Linked DNA regions of Variovorax paradoxus. The protein of the gene in region 1 interacts with the protein of each later gene in a pairwise test. Links are inferred from orthologs where the notes say so. Each region holds a gene or a part of one and is shown in the gene's direction. Other genes may lie near its edges. The genes, in order: AACL56_RS05060, AACL56_RS20655 and AACL56_RS16460.

Region 1 (6,380 bases):
CGGCAAGCTGCGCGGCAAGCTCAGCGTGCCGGCCGGCGCATCGAAGGACGAGATCGAGAAGCTCGCGCTGGCCTGCGACGACTTCGTCACTTTTGCCGAAGGCGCGCAACCCAAGCGCGTGATCGTGGTTCCCGGCCGCCTGGTCAACGTGGTCATTTGAACGGCTCAAGCATGAACACTCGCAATGCCTCGCTGCCGCGCCGCGGCTTTCTCCTCGGTCTGACGGCGGCGGGCGCGTCGCTCGGCCTGGCCGGCTGCGGCTTCGAGCTGCGCAAGGCGCCAGTCTTCGCGTTCAAGACGCTGTCGGTGTCGGGCAGCGACGCGCTGCTCAAGTCGGCGATGATCAACCAGATACGGCGCGAACTGCGGGCCACCGGAACGGTGACTGTGTTGTCGGCGGAAGACGCCGCCAAGGCCGATGTGGTGCTGGAAATCCTGGGCGAGGATCGAACCCGCTTTGTGATTTCTACCAATTCGGCAGGCCTGGTGCGCGAAGTCCAGCTTCAGCTGCGTGTCCGATTCCGCCTGCATACACCGGGCGGCAAGGACCTGCTGCCCGCCACCGAGGTCTCGCAGACGCGCGACCTGAGCTTCAACGAAACCAACGCCCTGGCCAAGGAAGGCGAAGCCGACCTGCTGTTCCGCGACATGCAATCGGATATCGCGCAGCAGTTGATGCGCCGCCTGGCCGCGGTCAAGGAACTCTGAGCCCGCGCTCCGGCAACCCGATCTCCATGCAACTTGCCAGTGCCCAACTCGGGGCCCACCTGCAGAAGGGCCTCAAGCCGCTCTACACGATCCATGGCGACGAGCCGCTGCTCGCGCAGGAAGCGGCCGACGCCATCCGCGCCGCGGCGCGCGCGCAGGGCTACACCGAGCGCAGCTCGTACACCGTGGCCGGCGCGCATTTCGACTGGAGCGCGGTGCTCGCCGCGGGCGGCTCGCTCTCGCTGTTCGCCGACAAGCAGATCGTCGAGATACGCATTCCGTCGGGCAAGCCCGGCAAGGACGGCAGCGCGGCATTGCAGCAGCTGGCCGAATCGGCCCCCGGCAACGACAGCACGCTCACGCTGGTGATGCTGCCGAGGCTGGACAAGGCCACGCGAACCGGCGCATGGTTCTCGGCGCTGGAGAACAACGGCGCGAGCATCCAGGTCGACCCGATCGAGCGCAGCGCGCTGCCCCAATGGATCGCGCAGCGCCTGGGCCACCAGGGCCAGCGCGTGATGCCCGGCGACGAAGGCCAGCGCACGCTGCAGTTCTTCGCCGATCGCGTGGAGGGCAACCTGCTGGCCGCGCACCAGGAAATCCAGAAGCTCGCGCTGCTGCACCCGGCGGGCGAGCTGAGCTGGGAGCAGGTCGAGGGCGCGGTCAACAACGTGGCGCGCTACGACGTGTTCAAGCTGTCGGAGGCCGTGCTGGCGGGCAACCCGCAGCGCGTGGCGCGGATGCTCGATGGCCTGCAGGCCGAAGGCGAGGCCGAGGTGCTGGTGCACTACACGATCGCCGAAGACATCCGTGCGCTCAAGCGCGTGAAGGACGCCATGGCCTCCGGCCGCCCGCTGCCGATGGCATTGCGCGAGAACCGCATCTGGGGGCCGCGCGAACGTGCCTTCGAGCGCGTGCTGCCGCGGCTCGACGACCGCATGCTGGCGCGACTGCTGCGTGCGGCGCACCTCGTGGATGGCATCGTGAAGGGCCTCAAGCAACCCGACTGGCCCGCCAGCGGCTGGCAGGCCTTGCAGCGGCTTGCACTGATGCTGTGCCGCGCGTGCAGCAGCGCGGCCCCGCCGCCGCGCAGGGCCTGAGGCTGGAACCCCCGCGAACCGGCTTCGCCGGGCCGTGGGTGTTGCCCTCTGGAAGGAGTTGGAGAGGCGACACGAAATGCGCGAAGCCTGCGGGTCATCCAAATGCAGGAAAATGCCGGGCATGAACGCGTTCAACGTCAGCGAGCACATGCAGACCCTCGGTCTGCAAGCCAAAGCAGCTGCATTCCTCATGGCCCGAGCGGATGCAGCTACCAAAAACATAGCATTGAAGGCGCTTGCCAAGCGTCTTCGCGAAGCCGGCCCTGTGCTGGCGGTCGCCAACCAAAAAGACCTGGAGCGCGCCACGGCCGCGGGCCTGTCGGCGCCGATGGTCGATCGCCTCAAGCTCACGCCCAAGGTCATCGAGACCGTTGCCCTCGGTTGCGAGCAACTGGCCGGCATGGCCGACGTGATCGGCGAGATCATCGGCATGAAGCAGCAGCCCAGCGGCATCCGCGTGGGCCAGATGCGCGTGCCGATCGGCGTGTTCGGGATGATCTACGAGAGCCGGCCCAACGTGACCATCGAGGCCGCTAGCCTGGCCATCAAGAGCGGCAACGCCGCCATCCTGCGCGGCGGTTCGGAAGCCATCGAATCGAACAAGGCGCTGGCGCTGCTGGTGTCCGAGGCACTGGCCGAGGCCGGCCTGCCGGTCGACGCGGTGCAACTGGTGCAGACCACCGACCGCGAAGCCGTCGGCCAGCTCATCGCCATGCCCGAATTCGTCGATGTGATCATTCCGCGCGGCGGCAAGGGCTTGATCGAGCGCATCAGCCGCGACGCCAAGGTGCCCGTCATCAAGCACCTGGACGGCAATTGCCACGTCTACGTGGACGACACGGCCGAGTTCGCCATGGCGCTGCGCATCGTCGACAACGCCAAGACGCAGAAGTACAGCCCGTGCAACGCCGCGGAAGGCCTGCTCGTGTCGGCCGCGGTGGCCGACGATTTCCTGCCTGAGATCGCGGCCATCTTCGCGGCCAAGGGCGTGGAGATGCGCTGCGACCCGGCCGCCGCCGCCATCCTGCGCGCTGAGGGTGCCGCGAGCCCGCAGGCCAAGGTGGTCGATGCCGTCGAGTCCGACTGGTCCGAGGAATACCTCGCGGCGGTCATCAGCATCAAGGTGGTGGCCGGCGTGGACGAGGCCATCGCGCACATCAACCGCTATTCGAGCCACCACACCGACGCGATCGTCACGCGCGACCACGTGCATGCGCAGCGTTTCCTGCGCGAGGTCGATTCGGCCAGCGTGATGGTCAATGCGAGCACGCGCTTCGCGGATGGCTTCGAGTTCGGGCTGGGCGCCGAAATCGGCATCAGCACCGACAAGTTCCACGCCCGCGGACCGGTGGGCATCGAAGGACTGACCTCGCTCAAGTACGTCGTGCTCGGGCAGGGCGAAGTCCGCAGCTGAGGCATTGCCGTGCAAGGCGGACCGGTCGAACCAAGTCTGCCGCGCAGGCCCTGCACGGTCTTGTCATTGGGGCGGCCATCCCCAAATCCTACAATTCCGCTCCACCTTTAAGCACAAAACCAACAAGGCCGCCGCATGGTTCCGCATCTCGTCACCGCCCTGACCGGCCCGATCAACGAACTGGAGCAGCGGGTGCTCGACTCGATGCCTGCCATCGAACGCTGGTTCCGGCTCGAATGGATGGAGCACACGCCGCCTTTCTACAGCGCCGTGGACATCCGCAATGCAGGTTTCAAGCTCGCTCCGGTCGACACCAACCTTTTTCCCGGTGGCTGGAACAACCTCACCAAGGAAATGCTCCCGCTGGCCGTGCAGGCCGCGCAGGCTGCCATTGAGAAGATCTGTCCGGAGGCGCGCAATCTGCTCGTCATTCCGGAAAACCACTCGAAGAACACCTTTTATCTCGCCAACGTCGCGCAACTGGTGCGCATCTTCCACATGGCGGGGCTCAATGTGCGCATCGGGTCGATCGATCCGGCGATCAAGACACCCAAGAAGATCGAGTTGCCGAACGGTGACACCGTCACGCTGGAGCCGGTGGTGCGCACCAAGCGCCGTTTGGGCCTGAAGAATTTCGATCCCTGCACGATTCTCCTCAACAACGAGCTTTCCGCAGGAACGCCCGGCATCCTCGAGGATCTTCACGAACAGTATCTGCTGCCGCCCCTGCACGCGGGGTGGTCGGTGCGCCGCAAGAGCAACCACCTGCACAGCTACGAGGAGCTTTCCAAGCGCTTCGGCAAGTTGCTGGGCATCGACCCGTGGCTCATCAACCCGATCTATGCGCGCGCCGAAGGCGTCGACGTGGCCGGCGGCCGCGGCATCGACGTGCTGACCAGCCACGTGGACGCGGTGCTCACCAAGGTGCGCCGCAAGTACAAGGAATACGGCATCAACGAGAAGCCATTCGTGGTGGTCAAGGGCGGCCACAGCGGCAGCGGCAGCCCCGGCGTGGTGACGGTGCGCGACGCCAAGGATGTCGAGTCGCTGATCGGCAAGCCACGCGGCACCGCGCCCGCGCCCGCCGTGCCGGCCACCAAGGCCAGCCAGTCACGCGAACCGCGCGAGCTGCGCGAGCCCACCGAGCTCATCGTGCAGGAAGGCGTGCTCACCAACGAACGCGTTCACAACGGCATGGCCGAACCGGTCGTCTACATGATGGACCGCTACGTGGTCGGCGGCTTCTACCGGGTGCACGCAGAGCGCGCGGCCGACGAGAACCTGAAGCTGCCGGGTGCGAGCTACGTGCCGCTCGCGTTCTCTGAAAGTGCGCACTTGCCTCAGCCGGGCGCCAAGCCTGGCGCCAGTGCGCCCAACCGCTTCTACATGTATGGCGTGGTCGGCCGGCTCGCGATGGTGGCCGCCAGCTACGAAATGGAAGCGACCGATCCGGACGCCGAAATCTACGAATGATTCCGGGGGCCGTCTTGCGGCGACGGCGGGCGGCGGCAAAATAGCGGCCCCACATCAACGGAAACAAAAGGGCGGGAGGGGTGATGCGAGCGCACGCTGGTGTACTAAAGTTCGCATCCATCGCACCCCGGCGTGTCTGACGCGCCGATACCAGCAGCCTGTCCTTTTCCCATCGACTTCGTGTCAGCCCCCAAATCTCTCTCAGCCGGCCTGATCGTCGGCGCCATCGGCGTCGTCTATGGCGACATCGGCACCAGCGTGCTGTACGCCGTCAAGGAAGTGTTCGGCCACGGCCATGTGCCTTTCACCGTCGAGAACGTCTACGGCATCCTGTCGATGTTCTTCTGGACGCTCACCGTCATCGTCTCCATCAAGTACGTGGTGCTGGTGCTGCGCGCCGACAACGAAGGCGAGGGCGGCCTCGTGGCCATGCTCGCGCTGGCGTCGCGCGCGGTGGCCGACAAGCCCAGGCTGCGCCACCTGCTGCTGGTGGTGGGCATCTTCGGCACCTCGCTCTTCTACGGTGACGGCGTCATCACCCCCGCAATCTCCGTGCTCTCGGCGGTCGAGGGCCTGGAAGTGGTGTCGCCGCACTTCACGCACTACGTCATTCCTCTCACGCTGGTGGTGCTGTTCTGCCTGTTCGTGGTGCAGAAGCGCGGCACGGCGGGCATCGGCAAGTTCTTCGGCCCCGTCACGCTCGCGTGGTTCATGGCGATCGCGGTACTCGGCGTGTCGCAGATCGTGCACCACCCCGAGATCCTGAAGGCGCTGAATCCGTTCTATGCGCTGAAGTTCATGTGGGACAACCCGGGCACCAGCTTCATCCTGCTGGGCGCCACCGTGCTGTGCGTGACAGGCGCCGAGGCGCTGTATGCCGACCTGGGGCACTTCGGCAAGCGCCCGATCCGGCTCGCTTGGTTCTCTGTCGTCATGCCGGCGCTCACGCTCAACTACTTCGGCCAGGGCGCACTGCTGCTGGAGAACCCCGAGGCAGTGAAGAACCCGTTCTTCATGATGGCCCCCGAGTGGGCGCTCGTTCCGCTGGTGCTGCTGGCCACCGCAGCCACGGTGATCGCGTCGCAGGCCCTCATCACCGGCGCCTTCAGCGTCACGCGCCAGGTGATCCAGCTGGGCTACCTGCCGCGCCTGAACATCGAGCACACCAGCGTGCGCACGGCCGGGCAGATCTACATCCCGCTGGTCAACTGGGGCCTGTTCGTGGCCATCGTGCTGGCGGTGGTGATGTTCCGCTCGTCGAGCAGCCTTGCCGCGGCCTACGGCATCGCGGTGACCACGGACATGCTGATCACCACGATCCTGACCTTCTTCGTGATCCGCTACGCATGGAAGCTGCCGCTGGCGCTGTGCATCGTGTCGACTGCGGCCTTCTTCATCGTCGACTTCCTGTTCTTCGCGTCCAACCTGCTCAAGCTGTTCGAAGGCGGCTGGTTCCCGCTGCTGATCGGCGGCTTCGTGTTCACGCTGATGATCACCTGGAAGGAAGGCCGTCGCCTGATGGGAGAGGCGCAGCATGCCGACGCGATTGACCTGAAGTCGTTCCTCGATTCGGTGTTCGTGAGCCCGCCGGTGCGCGTGGAGGGCACCGCCGTGTTCCTCACCGCCGAGCCGGGCACCGTGCCCAATGCGCTGCTGCACAACCTCAAGCACAACAAGGTGCTGCA
Region 2 (6,470 bases), 3.4 Mb from region 1 along the record:
GGTTGCCGCGCCGCGCACCCGAGGCCGCGCCGGACGCCGGCACCGCCGGGCGGTCGACCGAGGTCTGCACCCGCGCGCCGTCCTTGAGCCGGTCGCCGCCTTCGGTCACGACCTGCTCGCCGGCTTCCAGGCCCGACATGATCGCGACGTTGTCGACGCTCGATTCGCCGCGCGTCACGGTGCGCTGCGACACCGTGCTGTCGCTGTTGAGCACGTACACGTAGTCGCCGTTGGGGCCGTGTCGCAGCGCGGTCACCGGCACCACCACAGCACCGCTCACGGTGCGCAGCAGCAGCCGCAGGTTGACGAACTGGTTCGGGAACAGCGCGTTGTCGGCATTGACGAAGCGCGCCTTGGCCTTGACGGTGCCGGTGGCGGTGTCGACCAGGTTGTCGAGCGTGGCGAACATGCCGGCGGCGAGCCGGCGCGTGCGCGTGCGGTCGAAGGCGGTGGCATCGAGCTTCGCTCCCTGCGCCAGGCGTTCCTGCACCTCGGGCACGCGGTCCTGCGGAATGGAGAACTCGACGTCGATCGGCGCGATCTGCGTGATGGTCGCCACGCCGTTCGTGGTGCCGGTCGAGATGTAGTTGCCCGCATCCACCGGCCGCAGGCCGATGCGCCCGCTCACCGGGGCGGTGATGCGGCTCCAGTTGAGGTTGAGCTTCGCGGTGTTCTCGTTGGCGCGGTCGATGGCGACGGTGCCCTCGAGCTGCTTGACCAGTGCGGCCTGGGTGTCGACGTCCTGCCGCGCGATGGAGTCCTGCCCGAGCAGGGTCTGGTAGCGCTGCAGCGTGACGCGCGCCGCCGCCAGCTGGGCCTCGTCGCGCTGGCGCGCGCCTGCCGCCTGCGCCAGCACGTTCTGGAACGGCTGCGGGTCGATGGTGGCGAGCACGTCGCCCTTCCTGACCATCTGCCCTTCCTGGAAGAGCACCGCGGTGAGGACGCCCGACACCTGCGGCTGGACGATCACGTTGGCCACCGGCGTGACCGTGCCCAGCGCCTCGAGCTGCACCGGGATGTCGGCCTGCTTGGCGGTGGCGATGCCCACCGTGCTGGACGCCGGGCCGCCTCCGCGGCCGCCGGGGCCACCCGGACCGCCCGGGCCACCTGGCCGGGCGCCGCCCCCCGGCCCTGCGCCGGGTCCGGCGACCGGGGTCTTCGACCGCTGGATCAGGTACCAGGCGCTGCCGCCCAGCGCCGCCAGCAGAACCAGGGTCAGCAGGCCGCCCACCCACCGGCGCCTGCGCACCGGGGGGGGTGTCGGAGACACGTTGGATGGCAGGGGCTCGGTCGGTTTTTCTTGTTCCATGGACGGTGCTTGCGGAAGGTGCAGGTGCAGGGGTGCGAACCAGCGTAGTACACGCGGAATGGTAGTCGGGCAGTTTGCTGGGCCGTAAAGCGGCGGTAAAGCTGTCACATGTTGCCTGCTCCGACGCCCTGGCCGGCCCCCTGGCGGCCCATCTCTGCCCCCCACCGTCCGCCATTCACGCCGCCCGGCTGCAATTCGCGCCGCCCTCAGGCATTCCGTCGCACGCCGGTGGCCGGCGTGCCCGGGCGGCGGCACAGTCTGCCCATCGATTCCCGTCCTGCCCCCGATTCAACCTTCACTTCAACGGAGCGCCACCATGCTGATGCAAATCATCCTTCACACGCCCAAGTGGGTGTTCGCCGTGTTCTTCCTGCTGCTTTGGATCGGCGCCAAGCAGCTGCTGTCCAACAGCGTGGGCCTGACCCGCGTCACGCTGATGCCCGTTGCCATGGGCGCGCTGTCGGTCTACGGCGTGGTCTCCGTCTTCGGCGACTCGTTCGGTGCCCTGCTGGGCTGGGCCGCCGCCGCGGTCGCGATGCTGGCGCTGGTGCTGCAACGCCCGCTGCCCGCCACCACCCGCTACGACGCCGCGCAGCGGCAGTTCCACCTGGCCGGCAGTCCGGTGCCCCTGATGCTGATGATGGGCATCTTCCTGACCAAGTACGTGGTGGGCGCCACACTGGCGATGCACCCCGAGCTGCGCCACGGTGCGGTCTTCGGCCTGGCCACCCCCGTCCTGTACGGCGCCTTCAGCGGCGTGTTCGCGGCCCGCGCCGTGCGCCTGTGGAAGCTGGCCATCCGTACTGACGCCATGTCGGCCGCCGTCCGCCCCGCCTAAGATTCCGCGGCCGACCCCAGCCAACCAGGAAACCGCCGCCATGAACGCCCTCCTGCTGGTCCTCAAGATCTCCGTGACGGTGGTGCTCGTCGCCTCCATCGCCGAGGCGCTGGTGCTGTCCTTGCGCAACGGCTGGCGCAGCTACGACTGGAAGGCGGCCGGCATCTCGGTGGTCGACTTCCTGGTGCGCGAATACCCGCTGCGCTGGTTGCTGCCCCTGGCGTTCTGGACCGGCGCGATGGACTGGTTCTACGCCCACCGCCTCTTCACCCTGCCGATGGACCACTGGAGCGGCTGGGCTGCCTGCTTCATCGGCCAGGAGTTCTGCTACTACTGGTACCACCGCGCGGCCCACCGGGTGCGCTGGTTCTGGTGCACGCATTCCATCCACCATTCGCCGAACCAGCTGAACCTGTCGGCCGCCTACCGCTTCGGCTGGACCGGGCGCCTCACCGGCACGCTGGCCTTCTTCATGCTGGCACCGCTGCTGGGCATGCCGCCGAAGGTGATCCTGCTGATGCTCACGCTGAACCTGCTGTACCAGTTCTGGATCCACGCCACCTGGATTCCGCGCCTCGGCCCGCTGGAATGGGTGCTGAACACGCCCTCGGCGCACCGTGTGCACCATGCCTCGAACCTCGAGTACCTGGACGGCAACTACGGCGGGGTGCTCATCGTGTTCGACCGCCTGTTCGGCACCTACATCCCCGAGCGCGCCGACCTGCCCTGCCGCTACGGGCTGGTGAACCCGATCACCTCGCACAACCTGCTGGAGATCGAGTTCAGCCAGTGGCGCGCCCTCTGGCGCGACCTGGCCTCGGCCCGCTCGCTGCGCGCCTTCGCCGGCTACCTCGTGAAGCCGCCGGGCTGGAAGCCCGACGGGCCAGGCGACACCACCGAGGAACTGCGGCAGCGCGCTGCGCTGCAGGTGGCTCCGCCGGCCGCGCCGACGGCGCAGGCCCCTTCCGATTTCATTCCCGTGCAGTACAACAAGGAACTGTCATGAACCCCACCACGCTGAATTCCTCCCGCTCGCCCTCTGAAGTCGAGCGCCTCGCCCGCCGCCGCGCCGGCGCCAAGATGGGCTGGTACATCCACGCCTTCGTCTACGTGGTGGTCAACCTCGGCCTGGTCACCCTCTCGGCCGCCAGGGGCCACAGCTGGGCCATGTACCCGCTCATGGGCTGGGGCCTGGGCCTGCTGATCCATGGCGCCGTGATCTGGTTCGTGGCCGGCGGCGGCTTCTACGACCGGCTGGTGGAACGCGAGCGGCGCGCGCTGGCTGGCCGGGACCGCGGATGAGCCTGGACACCACCGCGGACGGCCCGAGGTTCCGTTCCGAGAACCTGCGGGACATGCTGCGGCACGGCCTGATCACGGCCGTCTTCTGCTGCCTGATCGCCATCGCCCTGACCATCACCGAAGGCGGTGGCTGGGCGCCGCACCTGGTCTATTCGCTGTCGATCGGCCTCATCAGCTGGCTCTTCATCGACATCACCCGGCTGCTGATGACCGGCCACCGCGAGATCCGCTGGCCGCTCGGCGTGCGGGGCTATCTGATCGTGGTGATCGGCGTGGTCCTCGGCTTCATGGGCGGCAACCTGATCGGCGACGCCTGGATCGGCGCGCCGGCCTTCGACTTTCTCGACTTCACCGGCCACAAGCTGGCCACCGCGGTGGTCATCACCATCGCCGCGACCGTCGGCATGTGCTTCTTCTTCTACAGCCTGGGCAAGAGCAAGCACCTGCAGAGCCAGATCGACCTGGCCCAGCGCGACGCCACCGAGGCGCGGCTGAAGCTGCTCGAGACCCAGCTCGAGCCGCACATGCTGTTCAACACGCTGGCCAACCTGCGCGTGCTGATCGCCGTCGACCCGCCGCGTGCGGTGGCCATGCTCGACCGGCTCAACAGCTACCTGCGCATGACGCTCAGCGGCTCGCGCGCGCTGTCGCATCCGCTGTCTGCGGAGTTCGACCGGCTCGGCGACTACCTGGAACTGATGTCGGTGCGCATGGGCGAACGCCTGCGCTACACGCTCGAATTGCCGGACGACCTGCGCGACGTGCCGGTGCCGCCGCTGCTGTTGCAGCCGCTGGTCGAAAACAGCATCCGCCACGGGCTCGAGCCCAAGGTGGAAGGCGGACGGATCGCGGTGCGCGCGCACCGGGACGGCGGCCGGCTGGTCATCGAAGTGAGCGATACCGGAGTGGGGCTCGACGCGTCCGCCCCCTCGGACGACACCGGCGGCTTCGGCATGGAGCAGGTGCGCGAGCGGCTCGCCACGGTGTACGGCGACCAGGCACGCATGAGCCTGTCGCCCGCGCCCGGCCCCGACGGCGGCGCCTGCGCGACCTTGAGCTTTCCCCTGGCGGCGTGACAAGAAACAAGAGAGCCATCCACACCAATGCAAGCCACCGCCCTCATCGCCGAAGACGAACCCCTGCTCGCGCAGGCCCTCAAGGCCGAACTGGCCGCCGCCTGGCCCGGACTGCAGGTCGTGGCCACCGCCGGCGACGGCCGCAGCGCTGTGCGCGAGGCGCTGCGCCTGCTGCCGCAGGTGCTGTTCTTCGACATCCGGATGCCCGGCCTCGACGGTCTGGCGGCCGCAGCCGAACTGGCCGACAGCTGGCCCACCGACGAGGCGCCTATGCCGCAGCTGGTGTTCGTCACCGCCTACGACGAATACGCCGCGCGGGCCTTCGAGGCCCAGGCCATCGACTACGTGCTGAAGCCCGTCCAGCCCGAGCGGCTGCGCAGGACCGTCGCGCGGCTGCAGCAGGCGCTGGCGGCCCACGCGCCTTCGCCCACGCCGGCCATGGCCGACGAAGCACTCGAACGCACACTCGGCCAATGGCGCCAGGTGCTGGCTGCTGCGGGTGCCGGCGCGGCTGCCGCGGCACCGGCGGCCGCGCCGCTGCGCATCATTGCGGCCAGCGACGCCGGCGGCAGCACGGTGCGCATGGTGCCGATCGACGAAGTGCTGTATTTCGAGGCGGCCGACAAATACCTTCGCGTGCTCACCACCGCGCACGAGTACCTGATCCGCACACCGCTCAAGCAGTTGCTGCCTCAGCTCGACGCCGACACCTTCTGGCAGGTGCACCGTGCGGTGGTGGTGCGCAGCGCGGCCATCGAGTCGGTGCATCGCGACGACGCCGGCAAGATGCACCTGGCGCTGCGCGGGCGGGCCGAGAAGATCCCGGTGAGCCGGCTGTACGCCCACCTGTTTCGCGCCATGTGAAATGGCGGGCGCGCAGTGCCCATAAAAAAAGCCGGCCCCTCAGGAGCCGGCTTTTTCATTCAGTCACAAACGGTGTGGCAGATCAGCGCCAGTGGCCGTGGCCGCGGTAGTAGCCGCGCGGGCCGTAATAGGCCGGGGGACCGTAGTAGACCGGGGCCGGACGGTAATACACCGGCGGCGGGCGGTAGTAGACGGGCGGCGGCGGTGCGTAGTACACGGGGGCCTGCGGCACGTAGACCGGAGCCGGAGCCGGGTAGTAGGCCGGGGCACCGACGCCCACTGCCACGCCCGGCACACCGACACCGATCGACCAGCTCACGTCGCTGCGGGCGCTGGCGGAAGTGGCGGCGAACAGTGCACCGGCAGCCACGGCACCTGCGGCGGCCCATTTGAGGAAATTGGAACGTGTAAGGCTCATGATGTTGGACTCCTTGAATCGGTGGGCCCGGTCCGGTCTGGACCGCCCATGTGTGTATTGAACGCGCCAATTGCAAAGGGGGTGCACCGGGCAATGTGAAGAACGTTGCCAAAGGTAACGCTCGAGGGGCGCAAACTAGAATGAAGCAATGACCTCACCGACCGACAAGAACGGCGCCAAGACGGCCGTTGCACCGAGCAATTTCCTGCGCCACGTGATCGAGAACGACCTCGCGCAAGGCGCCTACGCAGGCCGCAAGTGGGGTGGATCGCCCGGCAACGCCGCCCATCACGCCGAGGGCATGGCCGACCCGGCCAAGGTCCGCATGCGCTTTCCGCCGGAACCCAACGGCTACCTGCACATCGGCCACGCCAAGAGCATCTGGCTCAACTTCGAGATGGCCAGGGAATATGGCGGCGTGTGCCACCTGCGCTTCGACGACACCAACCCCGAGAAGGAAGACCAGGAGTACGTCGATTCCATCCGCGACGCGGTGAAATGGCTCGGCTACGAGACCTACCTGGCCGACCGCCCGAGCGCCCCCGGCACGATGCAGCCGCACGAGTACTTCGCAAGCAACTACTTCGACTTCATGTACGAGGCGGCCGAATACCTGATCGGCGCCGGCCTGGCCTACGTGGACGAGCAGACCCCCGAAGAAAT
Region 3 (6,385 bases), 2.5 Mb from region 1 along the record:
TCCAGCGCCCAGGCGCGCTCGGTGGCCGACGGCCTCGATGCCGACGTGGTCACGATGAACACCTCGACCGACATCGACTTCCTGGCCAACGCCGGCGTGGTCGCCAAGGACTGGCCCAAGAAATTCCCCGAGAACGCATCGCCCACCACGTCGACCATGCTGTTCCTGGTGCGCAACGGCAACCCGAAGGGCATCAAGGACTGGGACGACCTGATCAAGCCCGGCGTGCAGGTCGTGATCGTCAACCCCAAGACCGGCGGCAATGGCCGCTATGCCTACCTGGCCGCCTGGGGCTACATCAAGAAGAAGGGCGGCACCGATGCGCAGGCTGCCGAGTTCGTCGGCAAGCTGTTCAAGAACGTGCCCGTGCTGGCACGCGGCGGCCGCGACGCCACCACCGCATTCCTGCAACGCAACATCGGCGACGCGCTGATCACCTTCGAATCGGAAGTGGTGTCGATCGACCGCGAATTCGGCACCGGCAAGGTCGATTCGGTGTACCCCTCGATCAGCATCGTGGCGGAGAACCCGGTGGCCGTGGTCGAACGCACCGTCAACAAGAAGGGCACCGGCGAACTCGCCAAGGCCTACCTTGACTGGCTGTATTCCGAAGAGGCGCAGGAAATCGCTGCCAAGCATGCGCTGCGCCCGCGCTCGCAGACGGTGCTCAAGAAGTACGCCGCGACCTTCAAGCCGCTGCAGCTCTTCACGGTGCAGGAACTGTTCGGCAGCCTGGGCGAAGCGCAGAAGGTGCACTTCAACGATGGCGGCCAGTTCGACAAGCTGTACACCCCCGGCGCGAAGTGAAGCGCACCCCCAGTCTTCGCGCATTGCGTGTCGCAACGCCTGCCCCCTTGCAGGGGCCAGCACCTGCGGCCCGGCAAAGCCGGTTCGGCGGTGTTCCACGAAGCGGCCAGAGAATCAATAACGGACCGTTCTCATCATGAGTGGTGTGACTTCTTCGGCGCTCCCAACCGCGGGAGCGCCTTTTTCGCGTGCCAACCGGGCAGGGGGCGCCAAGCGCGTGCTGCCCGGTTTCCACATCACGCTCGGCTTCTCCATCCTCTATCTCAGCCTGATCGTGCTGATTCCGCTGTCGGCGCTGGTCTTCAAGACCTTCACGCTGACCTGGGACCAGTTCTGGGTCGCTGTGACCGCGCCGCGCGTGATGGCCTCGTACCGGCTGACGTTCGGCGCATCGCTGCTGGCGGCCATCGTGAACGCGGTGTTCGGCTTGCTGGTGGCCTGGGTGCTGGTGCGCTACAAGTTCCCGGGCAAGCGCATCGTCGACGCGCTGGTCGACCTGCCGTTCGCGCTTCCCACGGCCGTGGCGGGCATCTCGCTGACCGCGTTGCTCGCAGGCAATGGCTGGATCGGCCAACTGCTCGAGCCGCACGGCATCAAGCTGGCTTTCACGCCGGCCGGCATCGTGATCGCGCTGATCTTCATCGGACTGCCGTTCGTGGTGCGCACGGTGCAGCCGGTGCTCGAGGACACCGAAAAGGAACTCGAGGAAGCCGCCACCTCGCTGGGCGCGACGCGGTTCCAGACCTTCACCAAGGTGATCTTCCCGTCGATCGCGCCTGCGTTGCTCACCGGCTTCGCGATGGCCTTCGCACGCGCCATCGGCGAGTACGGCTCGGTGATCTTCATTGCCGGCAACATGCCCATGATCTCGGAGATCACGCCTCTCATCATCATCGGCAAACTGGAGCAGTACGACTACGCGGGTGCGACCGCGGTCGCGCTGGTGATGCTGGTGATCTCGTTCGTGCTGCTGCTGGTCATCAACGGCCTGCAAGCCTGGCAGCGCCGCAGGGCGGGAGGCTGAGATGAGCGCACCTTCCAAGACCGTTCGCCGCGCAAAAGCCGGCACCACCGAAGCCCCCTGGGTGCGCTGGACGCTGATCGGGCTCGCGCTCGCGTTCATGTTCCTGTTTCTCGTGTTGCCCCTGGCCGCCGTGGCGACAGAAGCACTGCGCAAGGGCGTCACCGCTTACCTCGATGCGCTGAAGGAGCCGGACGCCTGGAGCGCCATTCGTCTCACGCTGATCACGGCCGCCATCGCGGTGCCGCTGAACCTCGTGTTCGGCGTGGCCGCGGCCTGGGCCGTGGCCAAGTTCGAGTTCCGCGGCAAGGCCTTCCTCACCACGCTGATCGACCTGCCGTTCGCGGTATCGCCGGTGGTCGCGGGCCTGATCTACGTGCTGGTGTTCGGCGCGCAGGGCTGGATCGGCCCGTGGCTCGCGGCGCACGACATCAAGATCATCTTCGCCGTGCCCGGCATCGTGCTGGCCACCGTGTTCGTGACTTTCCCCTTCATCGCACGCGAACTCATTCCGCTGATGCAGGCGCAGGGCACCGACGAGGAACAGGCCGCCATCGTGCTGGGGGCGACCGGCTGGCAGACCTTCTGGCGCGTGACGCTGCCCAACATCAAGTGGGGGCTGCTGTACGGCGTGATCCTGTGCAACGCGCGCGCCATGGGCGAGTTCGGCGCGGTGTCGGTGGTGTCAGGCCACATCCGCGGCCAGACCAACACCATGCCGCTTCACGTGGAAGTGCTCTACAACGAGTACCAGTCGGTGGCCGCGTTCGCCGTGGCGTCGCTGCTGGCGATCCTCGCGCTGGTGACGCTGGTGATCAAGTCGGTCATCGAGTGGCGCCATGAGCGCGAGATGAAGGCGATTGCCGAATTGCCGCCCGAGCGACCGACGGCGGCTTGAGAAGGCGTCGAGTGGGGGGAGAACCCTCACCCCGACCCTCTCCCCCGGGGGGAGAGGGGGTAATCAGATGAAGACACAGGCAGAGATCCCATGAGCATCGAAATCCGCAACATCAGCAAGCAGTTCGGCGACTTCCGCGCGCTGCGCGACGTGAGCCTCGACGTCGCCTCCGGCGAACTCGTTGCGCTGCTCGGCCCGTCGGGCTGCGGCAAGACCACGCTGCTGCGCATCATCGCGGGCCTGGAAACGGCCGACACCGGCAGCATCCTGTTCTCGGGCGAGGACACCACCGACGTGCACGTGCGCGAGCGGCAGGTGGGCTTCGTGTTCCAGCACTACGCGCTGTTCCGGCACATGACCGTGTTCGAGAACGTGGCCTTCGGCCTGCGCGTGAAGCCGCGCAAGGAGCGCCCGAGCGACGCACAGATCAAGACCAAGGTGACCGAACTGCTCAAGCTCGTGCAGCTCGACTGGCTGGCCGACCGCTACCCCTCGCAGCTCTCCGGCGGCCAGCGCCAGCGCATCGCACTGGCCCGCGCACTGGCCGTGGAGCCCAAGGTGCTGCTGCTGGACGAGCCCTTCGGCGCGCTCGACGCCAAGGTGCGCAAGGAGCTGCGCCGCTGGCTGCGCCGGCTGCACGACGAGCTGCACGTCACCTCGATCTTCGTCACGCACGACCAGGAAGAGGCGCTCGAGGTGGCCGACCGCGTGGTGGTCATCAACAAGGGGCAGATCGAGCAGGTCGGTTCGCCGCAGGAAGTGTGGGACCAGCCCGCGAGTCCTTTCGTCTATGGCTTCCTGGGCGACGTGAACCTGTTCCATGGCCGCGCCGACAACGGTGCGGTGCAGCTCGACGGCATGCGCCTCGACTCGCCCGAGCACAGCGGAGCGCGCGACGCCAAGGCGCGCGCCTACGTGCGCCCGCATGACATCGACGTGACACCCTACGTGGCCGGCGCCTCCGGCATCGTCGCCACGCTGGCGCGCGCCATCGTGGTCGGACCCATCGCGCGGCTGGAACTTGAGCCCACCGAAACGAATCCAGATAATCCGGGCTCCGGAACCATCATCGAGGCGCAACTCCCTGCGCAACAGTTCCGTGACCTGGGCTTGAAGGAAGGCGACACCGTCGTCGCCAACCCTCGCAAGGCCAGGGTGTTCGTAGAAGAAGATTGGGTGTCTCCTTGATCGATTGGTACTTCGGCGCGCCGCGCCGCGCGTATGGGCTGATCTGCCTCGCCTGCGTTCTCATGCTGGCCTTCGGGCTCTACCTGCAGCACGTGGTCGGACTCGAGCCGTGTCCCATGTGCATCGTGCAGCGGTATGCGCTGGTGCTGGTGGCGCTGTTCACCGGCCTGGCCGGCATGTTCCGCAACCGGGGCCTGCAGGCCGCGGGTGGCGTGCTGGCCCTGGTGTCGGCCGTGGGCGGTGCCTACACGGCGGCCTCGCAGAGCTGGCTGCAGTGGTATCCGCCCGAAGTGGTGTCCTGCGGTCGCGACCTCTACGGGATGATCGAGACGTTCCCGCTGAAGCGTGCGCTGCCGATGATCTTCCGCGGCGGCGGCGACTGCTCCAAGGTCGACTGGTCGCTGTTCGGCCTGACGCTCGCGAACTGGTCCTTCATCGCCTTCGTGGTGCTGTCGCTGATGCTGGTCACGCTGCTGTTGCGCTCGCGCCGCGCGCGCTGAAACGAGAAGGCGGGCATCGGGGAGCAATGCCCCGATGCGGGCCCCGTCTTTAGGGGACCTTCAGGAACCGCCGCTAGGATGAAGCTGCCAGCGCGCCATGTGCGCCGGCGGCGTTTCACTTCATCCTCATTGCATGCAAAACTCCCCCAAGCGGCGCTCGCGCAAGCTCGTCTACGGCGCCGTCGCCGTGGTGGCCCTGGGCCTGCTGTCCCTGTTCTGGCTCAGCCCGCCCAAGAAGACCGACTACCTCACCGCGACGGTGCAGCGCACCGACCTCGAGAACGCCGTGCTCGCCACCGGCGTGTTGCAGGCCCTCAGGCAGGTGGAGGTGGGCGCACAGGTCAGCGGCCAGCTCAAGTCGCTGAAGGTCGTGCTGGGCCAGACCGTGAAGAAGGGCGACTGGCTGGCCGAGATCGATCCCGTCATCTCGCAGAACACGCTCGCGCAGGAGCAGGCCAAGCTCGACAACCTGCAGGCGCAGAAGCTCGCGAAGGAGGTGCGCGTGAAGCAGGCCCAGCTCACGTGGACGCGGCAGCAGGACATGCTCGCCCAGGATGCCGCAGCCAGGCAGGACATGGAAAGCGCCGATGCCGAGCTGCGTGCGCTGCGTGCCGACGCGGTGTCGCTCGAGGCGCAGATCCGCCAGCAGAAGCTGGCCGTGGCATCGGCGCAGACCAACCTGTCGTACACGCGCATCGTCGCGCCCATCGACGGCGACGTGGTGTCGATCAGCACGCTCGAAGGCCAGACCGTGGTGGCCGCCTTCCAGGTGCCCACGCTGATGAAGCTCGCCGACCTCTCGACCATGACCGTGAAGGCGCAGGTGTCCGAAGCCGACGTGGTGCGCGTGAAGCCGGGTCAGCCGGTGTACTTCACCATCCTCGGCGACCCCGACAAGCGCTACCACGGCACACTGCGCGCGGTGCAGCCGTCGCCCGAGAAGATCAACAACGCGGTGTTCTTCAACGCGCTGTTCGATGTGCCCAACCCCGACCGCATGCTGCGCGTGGACATGACGGCGCAGGTGGCGATCCTGCTCGGCGAGGCGAAGCAGGCGCTGACCGTGCCGCTGACCGCGCTCGGCGCCCGCGACAAGGAGGGACGCCAGGAAGTCCGCGTGCTCAAAACCGACCAGACCGTCGAGAAGCGGCTGGTGCGCGTGGGCATCAGCAACAACTTCCAGGCGCAGGTGCTCGACGGACTGAAGGAGGGCGACACCGTCATCACCGGCGACCCTTCCACGGCGCCCGACCGCAACGACAACGGCGAAGGCGGCCCGCGGGGCAAGCGTTCATGACGCAGGCAGTGCCACCGAAGCAACCGCTGCTGTCGCTGCGCGGCATCGGCCGCAGCTTTCCCTCGGGCGAGCAGCAGGTACAGGTGCTGAAGGACGTCGACCTCGACATCGGCAGCGGGGAGATGCTGGCGATCGTCGGTGCGTCGGGTTCGGGCAAGTCGACGCTGATGAACATCCTCGGCTGCCTCGACAGGCCGAGCACGGGCACCTACACCGTGTCGGGCCACGACGTGGGCACGCTCGACAGCGACGCGCTGGCCGAGCTGCGGCGCGAGCACTTCGGCTTCATCTTCCAGCGCTACCACCTGATGCAGCACCTGACGGCCACGGGCAATGTCGAGGTGCCTGCCGTTTACGCCGGCACCGACGGCGAGGCGCGCGACGCGCGCGCGCGCCAGCTGCTCGCGCGGCTGGGCCTGGGCGACCGCACCGAGCACCGGCCCAGCCAGCTCTCGGGCGGGCAGCAACAGCGCGTGAGCATCGCGCGCGCACTCATGAACGGCGGGCAGGTGATCCTGGCCGATGAACCCACCGGCGCGCTCGACAGCCGAAGCGGGCAGGAGGTGATCGGCATCCTGCGCGAGCTGCATGCGCAGGGGCACACGGTCATCATCGTGACGCACGACATGCAGGTGGCGAGCTGCACCGAACGCATCATCGAGATCGCGGACGGC

The links.
Region 2: the proteins of AACL56_RS05060 (region 1) and AACL56_RS20655 interact in binary tests that used the Escherichia coli proteins (3 or more experiments, as listed by UniProt). The link is inferred for Variovorax paradoxus from one-to-one orthologs.
Region 3: the proteins of AACL56_RS05060 (region 1) and AACL56_RS16460 interact in binary tests that used the Escherichia coli proteins (3 or more experiments, as listed by UniProt). The link is inferred for Variovorax paradoxus from one-to-one orthologs.

The regions. Positions count from the first base shown.
Region 1 is NZ_LR743507.1:1,089,157-1,095,536, forward strand. Bases 1,216-4,075 are described here. They hold AACL56_RS05060 (glutamate-5-semialdehyde dehydrogenase), read left to right. Parts: upstream 1,216-1,929; coding sequence 1,930-3,222; downstream 3,223-4,075. Other genes in these bases: holA (DNA polymerase III subunit delta), read left to right, coding at 1,216-1,808; gshA (glutamate--cysteine ligase), read left to right, coding at 3,358-4,075. Outside these bases: leuS (leucine--tRNA ligase), read left to right, coding at 1-160; LPS assembly lipoprotein LptE, read left to right, coding at 172-708; more of holA, read left to right, coding at 735-1,215; more of gshA, read left to right, coding at 4,076-4,695; AACL56_RS05070 (potassium transporter Kup), read left to right, coding at 4,876-6,380. UniProt on the Escherichia coli protein: Catalyzes the NADPH-dependent reduction of L-glutamate 5-phosphate into L-glutamate 5-semialdehyde and phosphate. The product spontaneously undergoes cyclization to form 1-pyrroline-5-carboxylate.
Region 2 is NZ_LR743507.1:4,440,956-4,447,425, forward strand. Bases 3,521-6,470 are described here. They hold AACL56_RS20655 (LytR/AlgR family response regulator transcription factor), read left to right. Parts: upstream 3,521-4,552; coding sequence 4,553-5,389; downstream 5,390-6,470. Other genes in these bases: AACL56_RS20650 (sensor histidine kinase), read left to right, coding at 3,521-4,525; AACL56_RS20660 (hypothetical protein), read right to left, coding at 5,472-5,807; AACL56_RS20665 (glutamine--tRNA ligase/YqeY domain fusion protein), read left to right, coding at 5,956-6,470. In the rest of the region: AACL56_RS20630 (efflux RND transporter periplasmic adaptor subunit), read right to left, coding at 1-1,270; AACL56_RS20635 (DUF6622 family protein), read left to right, coding at 1,626-2,147; AACL56_RS20640 (sterol desaturase family protein), read left to right, coding at 2,188-3,153; AACL56_RS20645 (2TM domain-containing protein), read left to right, coding at 3,150-3,449; more of AACL56_RS20650, read left to right, coding at 3,446-3,520. UniProt on the Escherichia coli protein: Member of the two-component regulatory system BtsS/BtsR, which is part of a nutrient-sensing regulatory network composed of BtsS/BtsR, the low-affinity pyruvate signaling system YpdA/YpdB and their respective target proteins, BtsT and YhjX.
Region 3 is NZ_LR743507.1:3,603,026-3,609,410, reverse strand. What follows is about bases 2,001-4,865. They hold AACL56_RS16460 (sulfate/molybdate ABC transporter ATP-binding protein), read left to right. Parts: upstream 2,001-2,816; coding sequence 2,817-3,914; downstream 3,915-4,865. Other genes in these bases: macA (macrolide transporter subunit MacA), read left to right, coding at 4,548-4,865; AACL56_RS16455 (disulfide bond formation protein B), read left to right, coding at 3,911-4,414; cysW (sulfate ABC transporter permease subunit CysW), read left to right, coding at 2,001-2,726. In the rest of the region: AACL56_RS16475 (sulfate ABC transporter substrate-binding protein), read left to right, coding at 1-807; sulfate ABC transporter permease subunit CysT, read left to right, coding at 944-1,831; more of cysW, read left to right, coding at 1,833-2,000; more of macA, read left to right, coding at 4,866-5,711; macrolide ABC transporter ATP-binding protein/permease MacB, read left to right, coding at 5,720-6,385. UniProt on the Escherichia coli protein: Part of the ABC transporter complex CysAWTP involved in sulfate/thiosulfate import. Responsible for energy coupling to the transport system.